DNA from 2 places in the Bacillus sp. AMCV2 genome. Region 1 is predicted to be linked to the other one. Evidence: predicted binding sites of a transcription regulator. Region 1 holds the regulator's gene; the other holds the start of a gene.

Evidence for each region. Region 1 encodes LexA, which represses DNA repair genes until DNA is damaged. Its sites were predicted from a motif close to CGAACATATGTTCG; they were not measured.
Region 2: a site for LexA is predicted at 5,019-5,032, ahead of AC0OMA_RS11965 (DNA polymerase IV). Genes of this name have one in related genera too.

What each region holds. Positions count from the first base shown of each region.
Region 1 is NZ_JBVYIB010000002.1:1,922,909-1,930,984, forward strand. Features, by position in the region: gene AC0OMA_RS09835 (YndJ family protein) at 1-1,033, shown strand, start outside; gene AC0OMA_RS09840 (hypothetical protein) at 1,120-1,434, shown strand; gene pghL (gamma-polyglutamate hydrolase PghL) at 1,659-2,417, shown strand; gene AC0OMA_RS09850 (YndM family protein) at 2,444-2,893, opposite strand; gene fosB (metallothiol transferase FosB) at 3,098-3,532, shown strand; partial or broken gene AC0OMA_RS09860 (hypothetical protein) at 3,441-3,698, shown strand; gene lexA (transcriptional repressor LexA) at 4,070-4,687, opposite strand; gene yneA (cell division suppressor protein YneA) at 4,837-5,154, shown strand; gene AC0OMA_RS09875 (YneB family resolvase-like protein) at 5,173-5,826, shown strand; gene AC0OMA_RS09880 (DUF896 domain-containing protein) at 5,890-6,123, shown strand; gene tkt (transketolase) at 6,292-8,076, shown strand, end outside.
Region 2 is NZ_JBVYIB010000002.1:2,321,161-2,329,236, reverse strand. Features, by position in the region: gene dsdA (D-serine ammonia-lyase) at 1-1,311, shown strand, start outside; gene coaA (type I pantothenate kinase) at 1,383-2,342, shown strand; gene AC0OMA_RS11985 (VOC family protein) at 2,347-2,733, shown strand; gene AC0OMA_RS11980 (hypothetical protein) at 2,730-2,888, opposite strand; gene AC0OMA_RS11975 (MDR family MFS transporter) at 2,918-4,171, opposite strand; gene AC0OMA_RS11970 (YqzH family protein) at 4,703-4,909, opposite strand; gene AC0OMA_RS11965 (DNA polymerase IV) at 5,075-6,313, shown strand; gene AC0OMA_RS11960 (YolD-like family protein) at 6,310-6,648, shown strand; gene AC0OMA_RS11955 (GNAT family N-acetyltransferase) at 6,833-7,303, shown strand; gene AC0OMA_RS11950 (antibiotic biosynthesis monooxygenase family protein) at 7,313-7,657, shown strand; gene AC0OMA_RS11945 (bifunctional GNAT family N-acetyltransferase/GrpB family protein) at 7,650-8,076, shown strand, end outside.

The DNA.
Region 1 (8,076 bases):
TGTCATTGCGGTTAGCATTTATATGGCGGCGATTTATCTTCATGCATTTTTGGTGTTCACGGCAGCTTTTCGCACCAAGACGGGGACATTTCTTATTCGGCTTTCTTCCGCTGTTTTAATGATAACGATTGCTTTCTCGATGATTTATTCATTTGGTGTATTTCGGCAAGAAGTTACATTGACCATCAATCAGATGATTTGGATTCACGGTTTTGTCAACGCGTTTGGTGTTATCTTGCCCGCTCTTATAGGGTGGAGAATAGAGGTTCCGAAGCCTTTTGATGCAGACCGTGTAAAGACATTCAGCCGTATCTACGGAAAAAGAAAGATTGGAGAAGAATTTTTAGCTAATATTCAAGCTGAAAATAACGCTCGGTACAGCGGACTTGTGGATGATATGGGCAGCCTGCGTTCAAAAGATTTTTCACCAGAAAAACTGGCGCCGCTCATTCTTTCGTTTTATGAACAAACCATCGAATACAATATTAAAGCAAAAGTAACATGGAGCACGTGGTTTCGGCCGCTTGCAATTATTTACGAATGGTTCAGCAGAAGAATCGGCCAAATACATCTTTCGACGAACCCTGACTGGTATAGGATGTACAGCAAGATAAAAGGTGTTCATTCGAAAAAAGACGGAAGGGAAAGAGTTCGTGCCTGGATTAGAACAAATGAAAAAAACGAAACCATTTTTACCGCTCTTTATTCAGTGTATCGCTCAAATGGAGAGGGGTATATGAATATTTCTTTACCGCTTCCATTCAGCAGCATGACAGGTATTTTAAAACCATATCATCATCAGGAGAAGCTGGTTTTAACAAGCAGGCGGAGAAAAAGCAGAGCGGGGGATGAGGGGATTTATCTGCAAACAAGAGCGGGAACTTGTCCGCTTCCTTTATCTGAAACCTTTCTGATAGAAGCTGCACATGACAACAAATTAACCGCTGTTCATCATATGTGGCTGTTCGGAATAAAATTTCTAACTGTTCATTACAGCATTACACATATTAACCAGCCTATTGAAAGAACCTAATACAAAGAAGAAGCTTCGTCTGCCAGTTGTAATAGATGAACTGTTTTAAAATTCTGCGCCGCATCAAGACAGGAAAGGAAGGGTTTATGGTGTTTTATATCAGTTTATTTCTGATTCTTTGGCTGGCTGCTGGGTTTGCAGTGGGAATGAAACAAGTGTATGTCGATCAGCTGTTTGATAAAACTGTGATCGAAAGGCTGGAAAAAGAAGCGAATGATCATGGACACGCTGACCGGATGATCAAACAGCGCGTCCTTTATATTGCAGCAGTGACATTAAGCGGGTTTATTTCTGTTTATTATGAAATGAAAACAATCCCGCAAAGGCGAAACATAAGAAAAATTGAAAAAAACATTATGAATTTAAATCAAGCAAAAAAACGAAGAATGAAGAGAAAATAAAAAATGCACAGGCCAAAGGGCAGGTGCATTTTTGTTTTGTATGGAAATGGGGGAGGTGGTGCCAGCTTACTTTTCATAAATTCAAAAATGAGAAGAACAGCGCCCGGGCTAATGGTATATAATATTGTGAATTTAACAAAAATTTAACAAGGAGGACGAGAGAATTCGTGCTAAAGCCTCAAAGAGACCTACATCCTGTTGATTTGGACTTAGAGGCGGAGTAGATGAAAACGGCCAAAGTATCCCTGCTCCGCCGTTTGCTCCATTCCTTGAAGCATGTTGATTGTAACATAGCCAAACGTTTTCCATCAACTATTAAAATTGTAAAATTATTGTTAATTTTTATGGTATTTACTCCGATTTCTTCAATTTATGCTGAAGATGTATATCAGAATTTTGAGGAATTAAAAAACAATGAAGATCCTTCTGATTACGACGTTGTTACGAAAGAAACCGGAAGCTCTGTTCTTGTTTTAGCTATTCACGGAGGAGGTATTGAAGGCGGGACAAGTGAAGTAGCGAGAGAGCTCAGCAAAGAGTACTCGATGTATTTATTTGAAGGCTTAAAATCGGCAGGAAACTCAGTCCTGCACATTACGAGTACGCACTTTGATGAACCTCGGGCCCTTAAAATGACGGGAAACCATGAATATGTCATTTCATTACACGGGTACGCAGAAGAAGATCAGCAGATCGAAGTCGGCGGTACAGATCGCGTAAGAGCGGCAGATTTAGTTGAGAAATTGCAGCATGCCGGTTTTCCTGCTGTATTGCTCAATACGGACCATCCGCATGCGGGCGTTAGTCCGAATAACATTGCAAATAAATCAAAAACAGGTTTAAGTATCCAGATAGAAATGAGCACTGGCTTTCGAAAGTCTTTGTTCGGCATCTTTTCTTTAAAAAGCAGAGCTGTTACTCAAAATGAGAGGTTTTATGAGTTTACAGAAGTGATGTTCCGTTTTCTCAAAAATAGCTACTGAAAAATAGGAGGCGATAAGACAGCCTCCTATTCCTTATGTTTCTCATTCGTTTCGGGAAACAACTCGTCTGCGGCTTCCGTTTGATACTGCAACGTGTTATCTCTCGCTGACAGTTCATTTCGGAAATTTTCATCAAGCACATTTTTCAGTAAATACCGATGAAAAAAGTATTCAAAAACAGTAAGACAGGCAGCGGAAAGGAGAGCCGCTCCAAATGGTGAGAAATCGTTTCTTGTTTGGGTTAAAACAAATACCCAAAGAATAACGAATGAAAGGCCAAAGTCAGCCAATGAAGCTGTAATATTGTTTGTTCTGGGTAAGACGAGCATGTCACCAGAAAGATAAGAAACAAAACCTAAGAAAAGTGCAATAAACATCACACTTAAAAAGGATGCGTGATAGACTCTGTCCAAAATCACATATAAAAGGGCGAGAGTGAAAGCAATCTTTGAAGCAAGCGCAATGATATGTTTCATTTGACCACCTAAATTGTTATTTTTTGAAGGAAATTCTTGGGCGTAAACAAGTGATAAATAATGCAATTCAAAACCATTCATAATGTCATGTTACTATTTTAAACAGTCCGTTTTTGTTTACACTGGTATTTTTTTCAGCTGTATGAAACTTTCTTATGAAAAAGTCGTATATGTGGTGATCAGCTTTCAAGGGGGGAATGATTTGTGGAGATAAAAGGAATCAATCACTTGCTATTTTCAGTTTCGCATTTGGATACATCGATTGATTTTTATCAAAAAGTGTTTGGTGCAAAGCTATTGGTAAAGGGAAGAACAACTGCATATTTTGATATGAACGGCATCTGGCTAGCTCTTAATGAAGAACCAGACATCCCGAGAAATGACATTAAGCTTTCTTATACCCATATTGCTTTTACAATTGAAGATCATGAATTTGAGGAGGTGTCAGCTAAATTAAAAAGACAACATGTCAATATTCTGCCTGGCAGAGAACGAGATGAACGCGATCGAAAATCAATTTATTTTACCGACCCTGACGGCCACAAATTTGAATTTCATACCGGAACCCTTCAAGACAGGCTTCGATATTACAAACAAGAAAAAACGCATATGCACTTTTATGATGAAACGGCCTTTTGATATCACAACCATATTTCATATAAGGTTAAATTGAAAGAAGGGTGTTGGGGGAGACTTTATGTTTGGGGAAGGTTTCTACCCGACTTGTTCAACGATGCCATATCTTTTGAACTGCACAAGTGATTGGGTGAAGGTGAAATTGAAATACACATTACATTTTATATGAAGAAAGCGAGCTGTTTTAACAGAAATATGAACTAATTAAACTGTGTACTAAATTTTCATTATATTTCAATTGCCTCGCCCCTTAATAAATATGAAACCGCATCCTTCCACGACCTAAAAAATGAAACGTTTTTAAGAAGATAGCGTCTAATATTCTAAACGTTCATATTTTGATAAAAGTTTCCTGAAGGAAAAAAAATTTCTTGACTTCAACAATCTTTTGGTGGATAATTATGGTGTAAACATGATGTTCTTTTTCCTCCTATTCAGGCTCGCACCCAAAAGTCAGGGCGAGCCTGCTTTTTTTGAACAACAAACCCCCTCTCCGTAAAGGAAGAGGGGGTTATTTCATGCATCTGATAGATCAATAGATTAATGGACGGTTCTGAACACGCCAATCACTTTCCCTAGAATGCTGACATTCTGCAAAATGATAGGTTCCATCGTTGGGTTCTCAGGCTGCAAGCGAATGTGGGTATCCTCTTTATAGAATCGTTTTACAGTTGCTTCATCATCTTCTGTCATCGCAACTACAATTTCCCCATTGTTCGCTGTGTTTTGCTGTTTAACGATGACATAGTCCTTATCGAGAATACCGGCATCTATCATACTGTCTCCCATAATCTCCAGCATAAATACATGCTCGTCTGGAGGAACCATGCGGTCAGGGAGCGGAAAATATTCTTCAATATTTTCTACTGCTGTAATAGGAGATCCCGCCGTGACTTTCCCGATGACCGGTACATTAACGACCTGGCTTTGCGGAATGTCTACTTCTTCATCAAGAATTTCTATTGCTCTTGGTTTTGTCGGATCCCGTCTGATCAGTCCTTTTGTTTCCAAGCGGGCCAAATGGCCGTGGACAGTAGAGCTGGACGCAAGCCCGACAGCCTCTCCGATCTCTCTAACGGAAGGCGGATATCCTTTTGATTTAACCTCTGCTTTAATAAAACGGAGGATATCAAGTTGCCTTTTTGATAGCTTCGTCATTTTTCGCACCTCAAAACGTCGATTTTAAGAAGATTATAGCATGATTTTCCTTACAGTACAAACATAGGTTCGAAAAAACAATTGACAGAAACGTTTGTTCGTATATACTGAAATTATAAAAATGCGAACAAACATTCCTGTTGGAGGTTATGATCATGAGTAAAGAATCTATTATTTTTGTCGGTCTGTTCACAGTGATTTTGAGCGCGGTTATCCTTATGCTGTCATATACAAGCAGCGGCCAGGAGCTTAATCAGTATGTTAAAATAGAAGTCCAGCAAGGCGACACACTTTGGTCAATTGCTGATCGGGTAGCAGATACAAAAAAGATAAACAAAAATGATTTTATTGAATGGGTAGCTGATAAAAATCAACTACAAACATCTGATATCCAGCCGGGTGATGAGTTAGTGATCCCATTGAAAAAGAAGCATCAGGATGCATATGAATTGGCAACTGTAAGATAGAGAGGAAAGAGAGATAAAATGAAAGCACTCATTTATGCCCGTGTAAGCACAAATAAAGAACAGCAGGAAACGTCATTAAAGCGGCAGGAGGAGGAGCTTACGGCCATTGCAGCGGAGAACGGCATGGAAGTGGTCAAAGTGATTTCAGAAAAAGCCAGCGGATATGAAATGGATCGGGATGGTGTATTTGAGCTGCTTGATGAGATTAAGAACGCTGGAATTGATGTCATTTTGGTTCAAGACGAGACAAGGCTCGGGCGGGGAAACGCAAAAATCGCACTGCTTCATTGTATTTACAGAGAAGGTGTGAAAGTCTATACAACGGCTCACAGAGGTGAACTGGAGTTATCGGAGGCTGACTCAATGGTCTTGGAAATCGTCAGCATTGTGGAAGAGTATCAGCGAAAGATTCACAACATGAAAATCAGACGGGGAATGAAGCGTGCAGTAAAAAACGGTTTTAAACCGCAAAAAAACTTAAAAAACCAACATGAGAACAGTGGAAAAGAAAAAATAGAGGTGCCAATCTCTGAGATCGTCCGCCTAAGAGCGAATAAACTGACGTTTGCTGAAATCGCGGCTACCCTAAGAGGGTTTGGCTATGATGTCTCTAAAGCAACCGTTCACCGGCGTTTTCAGGAATACATAGAGAATGAAGAGACAGCAGAGTGAATCAGTTGTAAAACTTTTTTTGATCTAGTACTATATAGACAAAATGCAATAAAGGAGTTTAACATGATTTCAAACGCGAAAATTGCCAGAATTAATGAGCTTGCTGCCAAAGCTAAAGCTGGCGTTATTACAGAAGAAGAAAAAGCCGAACAGCAAAAGCTCCGTCAAGAGTACTTGAAAGGTTTTCGTTCTTCTATGAAGAACACGTTAAAAAGTGTGAAAATCATTGACCCAGAAGGCAATGATGTAACACCGGAAAAGCTAAAAAGAGAACAAAGAAATAACAAACTTCACTAATAAAAGAGGAATACGGCAATATCGTATTCCTCTTTTGCATATACTATAATCAAAACTCTTATGTGACAAAATTCAACAAGTTTCTCTCAAATTTAAGCTGAAACAGTTGAGAAAAAGTCGTCAGACATTTATGATGTAAGGGTACAACACATAAGGAAGGGGATTTTTATGGATACAATTGAAAAGAAATCAGTTGCTACCATTCGCACACTGTCAATAGACGCTATTGAAAAAGCAAATTCTGGTCACCCAGGGATGCCGATGGGAGCCGCTCCAATGGCATACACGCTGTGGACAAAATTTATGAACGTAAGTCCGGCAAACCCTGGCTGGTTTAACCGTGACCGTTTTGTTTTATCTGCTGGACACGGGTCAGCACTATTATACAGCATGCTTCATTTAAGCGGGTTTGATCTTAGTATTGAAGATCTTAAGGGATTCCGCCAGTGGGGCAGCAAAACACCTGGACACCCGGAATTCGGACATACTGCCGGTGTTGATGCTACAACAGGACCGCTTGGTCAAGGAATTGCCATGGCAGTCGGTATGGCAATTGCTGAACGCCATTTAGCGGAAACATACAACCGCGATTCATTTAACGTAGTCGATCATTATACATACAGTATTTGCGGTGATGGTGATTTAATGGAAGGTATTTCTTCTGAAGCCGCTTCACTCGCAGGCCATCTTCAGCTTGGCCGTCTGATCGTACTATACGATTCTAATGACATCTCTCTTGATGGAGACCTCGACCGTTCATTCTCTGAAAACGTGAAACAGCGTTTTGAAGCAATGAATTGGGAAGTTCTTTATGTTGAGGATGGAAACAATATTGAAGAATTAACAGCGGCTATCGAAAAAGCACGCCAAAATGAAAAGAAACCTACATTAATTGAAGTGAAAACGACAATCGGATTCGGTTCACCTAACCGTGCCGGTACATCCGGTGTTCACGGTGCGCCGCTTGGTAAAGAGGAAAGCAAATTAACAAAAGAAGCTTACGCGTGGACGTATGAAGAAGACTTCTACGTTCCGTCAGAAGTTTATGAGCATTTCGCTGCAGCTGTTAAAGAATCAGGTGAGAAAAAAGAACAAGAATGGAATGCTCAATTCGCTAAATATAAAGAAGTTTATCCTGAACTTGCTGAACAGCTTGAACTGGCAATCAAAGGAGAGCTTCCGAAGGACTGGGATCAAGAGGTTCCTGTGTATGAAAAAGGAAGCAGCCTGGCATCCCGTGCATCTTCCGGTGAAGTTCTCAACGGACTTGCGAAAAAAATTCCTTTCTTTGTCGGAGGTTCTGCTGACCTAGCGGGATCGAACAAAACGACTATTAAAAATGCCGGTGATTTTACAGCGGTTGATTACTCAGGCAAAAACTTCTGGTTTGGTGTACGTGAATTTGCGATGGGTGCAGCCTTAAACGGTATGGCGCTTCATGGCGGTCTTCGTGTATTCGGCGGAACTTTCTTTGTCTTCTCTGATTACCTCCGTCCTGCGGTTCGCCTTGCAGCGTTAATGGGCCTTCCTGTGACATATGTCTTCACACATGACAGTATTGCGGTAGGTGAAGACGGTCCGACGCACGAGCCTGTTGAACAGCTTGCTTCACTCCGTGCGATGCCTAACCTTTCTTTGATCCGTCCAGCAGACGGCAATGAGACAGCAGCAGCATGGAAGCTTGCAGTGCAAAGCACTGACCACCCAACAGCGCTAGTGCTTACACGTCAAAACCTTCCTACCATCGATCAAACATCTGAAGAAGCATTGGCAGGAGTAGAAAAAGGTGCATATGTCGTTTCTAAATCTAAAAACGAAACACCTGACGCTCTTCTCATCGCTTCCGGATCAGAGGTAGGTCTTGCAATTGAAGCGCAGGCTGAATTGGCAAAAGAAAATATCGATGTTTCTGTTGTCAGCATGCCTTCAATGGACCGTTTTGAGAAACAATCT
Region 2 (8,076 bases), 400 kb from region 1:
AAAGATCCGTTTATTCAGAAACTGATTGATGCAGAGCCTGTATTCTGGGCAAATTCAGGCAAGAAAGAAGGGCCATTACCCCGTGCAGATGAGTGGGCAACCGAGATAGCGGAAGCGGAAAAAAGAATGCGGCGGTTTGCACCTTACATTGCCGAGGTGTTTCCTGAGACGAAAGGCGCTAAAGGAATCATCGAGTCTCCGCTTTTTGAGGTTCAGCATATGAAGGAAAAGCTGGAAGCGGCATATCAGCAGCCATTTCCGGGAAGATGGCTTTTAAAGTGCGACCATGAGCTTCCGATTTCAGGATCGATTAAAGCGAGGGGCGGGATTTATGAAGTGTTAAAGCATGCTGAAAATCTCGCGCTTCAAGAAGGAATGCTTCGGGAAACCGATGATTACCGCATCTTACAGGAAGAGCGGTTTACCGGGTTTTTCTCCCGCTATTCGATTGCTGTCGGTTCGACAGGAAATCTAGGTTTAAGCATCGGCATCATCGGCGCGGCACTCGGGTTTCGTGTGACAGTGCATATGTCCGCCGATGCTAAGCAGTGGAAAAAGGATCTCCTCCGCCAAAAGGGAGTCACTGTTATGGAGTACGAAACAGATTACAGCGAAGCAGTGAACGAAGGGAGACGGCAGGCGGAACAAGATCCATTCTGTTATTTTATTGATGATGAATATTCTCGACAGCTGTTTTTAGGATATGCTGTTGCCGCAAGCCGATTAAAAACACAGCTTGACTGTATGAATATAAAGCCAAGTCTTGAGACGCCCTTGTTTGTGTATCTGCCGTGCGGAGTCGGCGGAGGACCGGGCGGTGTAGCATTTGGGCTGAAGCTTTTATACGGAGATGATGTTCATGTGTTTTTCGCAGAACCAACTCATTCACCTTGTATGCTGTTAGGGCTTTATTCAGGACTTCACGAGAAGATCTCCGTCCAGGATATCGGCCTGGATAATCAGACGGCTGCTGACGGACTTGCCGTAGGGAGGCCGTCAGGATTTGTCGGCAAGCTGATTGAACCGCTTCTGAGCGGCTGTTATACGGTAGAGGACAATACGCTTTATACTTTGCTTCATATGTTGGCTGTATCTGAAGATAAATATTTAGAGCCTTCTGCTCTTGCCGGCATGTTCGGGCCGGTTCAGCTTTTTACGACAGAAGAGGGAAGGCACTATGCTCAGAAATATAAGATGGAACATGCCGTACATGTCGTCTGGGGAACGGGAGGAAGCATGGTTCCAAAAGATGAAATGGCTGCGTATAACCGAATCGGTGCTGATTTGCTAAAAAAACGAAATGAAAAATAAGCAGACAGTGAAAAGGTTTTCCGTTACAATCTTTGTAAGGGTTTTAACCTACAGAGAGTCAGGTGTAAACAGTGAAAAATAAAGAACTTAACCTACATACTTTATATACACAGCACAATCGGGAGTCTTGGTCTGGTTTTGGGGGGCATTTGTCGATTGCTGTATCTGAAGAAGAGGCAAAAGCTGTGGAAGGATTGAATGATTATCTATCTGTTGAAGAAGTGGAGACGATCTATATTCCGCTTGTTCGCTTGCTTCATTTACATGTCAAGTCTGCGGCTGAACGCAATAAGCATGTCAATGTTTTTTTGAAGCACCCACATTCAGCCAAAATTCCGTTTATTATCGGCATTGCCGGCAGTGTCGCAGTCGGAAAAAGCACGACGGCGCGGATCTTGCAGAAGCTGCTTTCGCGTTTGCCTGACCGTCCAAAAGTGAGCCTTATCACGACAGATGGTTTTTTATTTCCTACTGCCGAGCTGAAAAAGAAAAATATGATGTCTAGAAAAGGGTTTCCTGAAAGCTATGATGTAAAGGCGCTGCTTGAGTTTTTGAATGACTTAAAATCAGGAAAGGACAGCGTAAAGGCCCCGGTGTATTCCCATCTAACCTATGACCGCGAGGAAGGTGTGTTCGAGGTTGTAGAACAGGCGGATATTGTGATTATTGAAGGCATTAATGTTCTTCAGTCGCCCACCTTGGAGGATGACCGGGAAAACCCGCGTATTTTTGTTTCCGATTTCTTTGATTTTTCGATTTATGTGGATGCGGAGGAAAGCCGGATTTTCACTTGGTATTTAGAGCGTTTTCGCCTTCTTCGGGAAACTGCTTTTCAAAATCCTGATTCATATTTTCATAAATTTAAAGACTTGTCCGATCAGGAGGCTGACGAGATGGCAGCCTCGATTTGGGAGAGTGTCAACCGGCCGAATTTATATGAAAATATTTTGCCGACTAAATTCAGGTCAGATCTCATTTTGCGTAAGGGAGACGGGCATAAGGTCGAGGAAGTGCTGGTAAGGAGGGTATGAAATTGTGCATCATATTGAACTGTATGTCTCTGATTTGGAGGCGTCTAGGCGGTTTTGGGGCTGGTTCTTAAAAGAACTTGGCTATAAAGAGTATCAAAAATGGAGCTCAGGCATCAGCTGGAAGAAAGATCGTTTTTACCTAGTGATTGTGCAGGCGAAAGAGTCATTTCTAGAGCCGGAATACCATAGATGCCGAGTCGGTCTGAACCATCTCGCATTTCATGCTGAATCCAAGCTTCAAGTCGATCAGATGACTGAAAAATTGACGGCAAAAGGCTATCGTGTGTTGTACCGAGACAGGCATCCTTTTGCCGGAGGAGACGGGCATTATGCAGTCTTTTGTGAGGATCCAGACCGGATTAAGGTAGAGCTCGTTGCCCCAAGCTGTTAATCGTGATCTTCGGACAGGCTGTTCAGCTTTTTCTCAATGCGATCCAGCTGCGCTTTTCGGTTTTTCGCATACTTGAAGCCTGTAACAGCCGCAAAGATGACAGCGGCAAATATAATAAATACAAACAGCTGAAACATCACATCACCTATATTCATGTTCTTCACCTCATGTTTGCGGGAGAGATTCATTCTCTTCCGTTTTTTATGTAAAGCGGCTTTTCCAGACGGGAACGGTGTTTTGTGGTCTCCATTTTCATTTGCCGATAGGCGAACGCTAAAAATGGCAGGCCGAGCAGGGTAATGCCGCTCAGGACAGAAAAAATAAAAATCGGCCTGTCAGCGCCAAACAGGTCTATACAGATCCCCCCGATCCAAGGGCCGATGACGTTTCCGAGCTGTGAAAAACCGATTGCCCCGAAATAAGTGCCTTTTAATCCTGGTTTTGCAATCTGGTCTACATACAAATCCATCATAGAGAATAAAAGAACTTCGCCGATTGTAAATGTGATGACAATCATCACAATTGATGGAACACCGTGCGATACGGTGAAAATGGCCATGCTGATACTAACCATCACATTACCGAGCATCAGAGAACAAAGCGGCGAAAACCGTTTTGCAAAATGGACAATGGGAAATTGCGTCGCCAACACAACGATTGCGTTTAATGTCAGCATCAGCCCATACAGCTTCGTTCCATTGCTGATCAAGGGGTTCTGTGCCATATACTGAGGGAATGTGGAACTGAATTGTGAGTAGCCGAAGGTGCATAGCGTAATGCCGACCAAAGCAATGGTAAAAAGATAATCCTTTTGCGTGACCATAAACGCTTCCCGCACGCTCATATTTCGGGACTGGGCTGGTGCTGATAAGGATGGATGTTTTTTAAATTGGAGGGCAAGCACAATTCCGTATAGTCCGTAAATGACTGCAGGCACCAAAAAGGGCGTAGTCGATTGCGATGAGCCGAAATATAGGCCAAGCACAGGTCCGAAGACAACGCCGATATTAATAGCTGCATAGCGTAAATTAAAAACTAGCAGTCTCGTTTTTTCTTCTGTCATATCAGACAGCAAGGCCTTTGAAGCGGGCTCAAACAGTGATTTGCAAAGACCGTTTAATGCGTTAACTACAAAAAACACCCAGAGATGAGATGCCGCCGCAAAGCCTGCAAATACCAGCATCCATCCGAAAATCGATACAAGCATCATGTTTTTTCTGCCGAATTTATCTGAGATATATCCGCCGTAAAAGCTTGCGAGGATGCCGACTGATGAGCTCGCGGCAATGACCAGCCCTGCATAGGAAGCTGATGCGCCTTGGACGGCTGTCAAATAAATCGCTAAAAAAGGAATGCTCATCGATGTTGCCATTCTGCCGAAAATGGTTCCGATTATAATTGTCCAGCTGATCGGGTGGATATCTTTCCATTTCTTCATGAATTATATTCTCTCCTGTCTATCATATATGAAAAAATTTCCTTCTCCAATAGATCATTCAAAATATTTCGTTTTTGACATGTAGTATGCCTGATTGTATGGATGGCAATATACTATGCGTTGAGGATGCGTGTGGCTGACGGGGTTTACATCTTGAAATTGAAGAAGGAAAATGACGGGATGTCCGATGAAAAGCAAAGCGATTGGTCTGTGAGAGTGTGTTAGTTTAAGCCGCCAGGACGTAGATCATATCGGCAGTGAAACCGGCTATGAGATCAAGATGTAAGCTGAAAACCGATGGACCGCATGACAGAACAAGAGAGCACATCTCTTCGAAAAAGTGTATACGCGTGATCATGGACAGCTTATTCCGTTTTGCGCGAACATTGAGGGAAATTTTATGGGCCATATGAATCTATGGAGCGTGAGAAAATCCTGCTTTTTCTGTAAGCCTGAGACTGTTTATTTGTTTCAGGCGGTGTTTTCAAAGGGAAGCCGCATCAGCGGCTGAAAGAACTGACAGTCATGCGTTTAAGAGAACAGGCCTTGGTTTGTGACATAGTCATAAATGATATCTTCTATATGCGCATGCAAATCCTCATCTGGTTCTTCATTCCGTCTCTCTTGTAGAGCCGCTTTCAGGCTTTGTTTTTCATACGGGCTTAACGGATCTATAGCAACGTTTCTGCCGTATTGCCGCAATGCCTGTTCCATCATTTTTTCGACAAATTTCTCCATCATGACTCTCCTATCCTTATGCTTCGCTTTTATTCTACTAAATGTTTTTCTTCTCTCAAACCCTTGGATCATATTTTCTGTCAGACAAGAATCATTTACCAGTATAAAACGAACATACTTTCGCATATAATGAAAAACGAACATAAGTTCTTTTTAGAGGTGTGTATGATGAAAGAAAAAGTGATTTTTCTCGTTGACATGCAATCGTTTTATGCATCTGTAGAGAAAGCGGAAAATCCACATTTGAAAAATAGGCCCGTCATTGTTTCGGGTGACCCTGAAAAAAGGGGCGGAGTCGTATTGGCTGCCTGCCCGCTGGCGAAACAAAAGGGTGTGGTGAATGCTTCACGGCTGTGGGAGGCGCAGGAAAAGTGTCCTGAGGCTGTTGTGCTCCGGCCGCGTATGCAACGGTATATTGATGTATCACTGCAAATTACGGCCATTCTAGAGGAGTATACAGACCTTGTGGAGCCTTATTCTATCGATGAACAGTTCATGGACATTACAGGCAGCCAGAAGCTGTTTGGGACGCCGATGGAGATCGCGAAAAGCATTCAGGGCAGAATCATGCGGGAGATCGGCGTTTATGCACGGGTCGGAATCGGCCCTAACAAAGCGCTGGCCAAAATTGCGTGTGACAATTTTGCAAAAAAGAATACGAACGGTATTTTTACCTTAACGAAAGAAAATATGAAAACCGAAATGTGGCCGCTCCCGGTGGGCAGCATGTTTGGCGTCGGGAGCCGCATGAAGCATCATTTAAATCGAATGGGCATCAGCACGATCGGCGGGCTCGCGGCTTTTCCGCTCGATCTTTTAAAAAAGAAATGGGGCATTAACGGCCACGTGCTGTGGATGACGGCAAACGGAATCGACTATTCCCCTGTGTCAACTTCGTCTCTGGACGGGCAAAAGGCGATAGGCCATGGAATGACTCTCCCGAGAGACTACGAACACTTTGACAAAGAAATCAAGGTCGTATTGCTTGAGCTGAGTGAAGAAGTGTGCAGGCGAAGCCGAAACGCCGGGGTCATGGGGCAGACGGTGTCAGTGAGCTGCCGGGGTGCTGATTTTGATTGGCCGACGGGCTTCAACCGGCAAGTGAAGCTGGCAGAGCCGACTAATTCTACGCAGGATGTATATGAGGCTGTACGCCGGCTGTTTCTTACATTTTGGGACGGGAAACCTGTCCGCCGTCTCGGTGTCAATCTGTCTCAGCTCTCATCTGATGACATATGGCAGCTCAATTTATTTCAGGATTATGCAAAGAAAATGAGCCTAGGCTATGTGATGGACGGCATTAAAAATCGATTCGGCGACACAGCAATCATCAGGGCGGCGTCACTGACAGCGGCAGGCCAGGCATTTGAACGTGCGGCTAAAATAGGGGGGCATTATAAATGAACGATCATTTAAAAAGGGGCAACCTGCTGTGGGAAGGGAGCAGGATGTTTCTGCCGGAACATAAGCAAAGCCTGCTGGAGAGAAAGCGACTTAAACAGAAGCTGCAAAAGCCGATCCTTGACCCCGATAAGCTGGAAGAGATGAATCAAACGCTTTGCGCCGCGATGGAGTTCGCTCAGGATATCACTGTCAGCTGCTTTCAGGACGGTGAGATTGTCCGCTGCACCGGGAAGATCTGCCGGTATGAAGAGTTTGAAAAAGCAGTATGGATAAAAGGAGACGAGGATCAGCTTTATAAGCTGAGACTTGATCAAGTGCTTGATATTGTGCTGTAAAGTCTCTCCTCCTGCTTGGGGGAGAAATAGGCTAAAATGATGAAACATTGTTCCCTCGGCAGTCTGGAAACGTATGATAAAGGAAAGAAGGCATTTACAATTCCAGCCAGGCAAAATATAATTTTTATATTGTGAGAAAAAGAGCTGACATTCGTTTTGCCAGACGGAGGGAGATCAAATCGTAATGGATATTCGAACAATCACGTCTTCAGATTATGAAATGGTAACGTCTGTACTGAATGAATGGTGGGGCGGCAGACAGCTGAAAGAAAAATTGCCGAGACTATTTTTTGAGCATTTTCAGGACACAAGCTTTATTACATCCGAACATAACAGCATGACGGGATTTTTAATCGGATTTCAATCGCAATCGGATTCTGAAACGGCGTACATTCATTTTTCCGGTGTGCATCCAGATTTCAGAAAAATGCAAATTGGGAAACAATTGTATGATGTATTTATCGAAACAGTAAAACAAAGAGGCTGCACCCGGGTAAAGTGCGTCACTTCACCTGTGAATAAGGTATCAATCGCATATCACACAAAATTGGGGTTTGATATTGAAAAGGGCACCAAGACGGTAAATGGCATCTCAGTGTTTGCAAACTATGATGGCCCAGGCCAAGACAGGGTACTGTTTGTCAAAAACATATGAGGGGGAAATATGATGAATTTTTTATCAAAAACACCTGAGCCTCCTTACTATGCAGTCATTTTTTCTTCTGTCAAAAGCGAAAATGACACAGGATATGGAGAAACAGCGGAGCGGATGGTATCGCTTGCGGCGGATCAGCCTGGATTTTTAGGCGTGGAAAGCGTACGTGAAGCGGATGGAAGGGGCATCACAGTTTCCTATTGGGACAGTATGGACGCAATTAACCATTGGAGGCATCACACTGAACATCAAGCAGCAAAAGAAAAAGGAAAAAGCGTTTGGTACGAGTCGTATGCAGTCCGCGTCGCAAAAGTCGACAGACAGCGGCTGTTTCAGGAGAACACGAATGATTGAATTTCTCCAGCATAAGGAAGATACGATAGCGCGTGAGATTTTAGCCGTACAGATCCCCGCCTACATAAAGGAAACAGAGATTATCGGTTTTGACGGTATTCCCGCTTTACAAGAGAAGGTGAAGGATATTCAAGCATCCCATGAACGGTTTGCGGGATATCGGAAAAACGGCAAGCTGATCGGTGTCATTTCATATGAGAAAAACATGCATCATCTCACCATTTGCAGGCTTGTTGTGCATCCTGACGGTTTCAGAAAAGGAATTGGACGAGCACTTCTGCAATTTGTCATTGATTATAATGAAGACACTGAGAAAATCGAAGTAGTCACAGCCGAGAACAATACCCCGGCCGTGTCACTCTATACACAGGCTGGATTCCAAAAGGCAGAAACCGTCAAAGCAGCGCAGGGTCTATTGC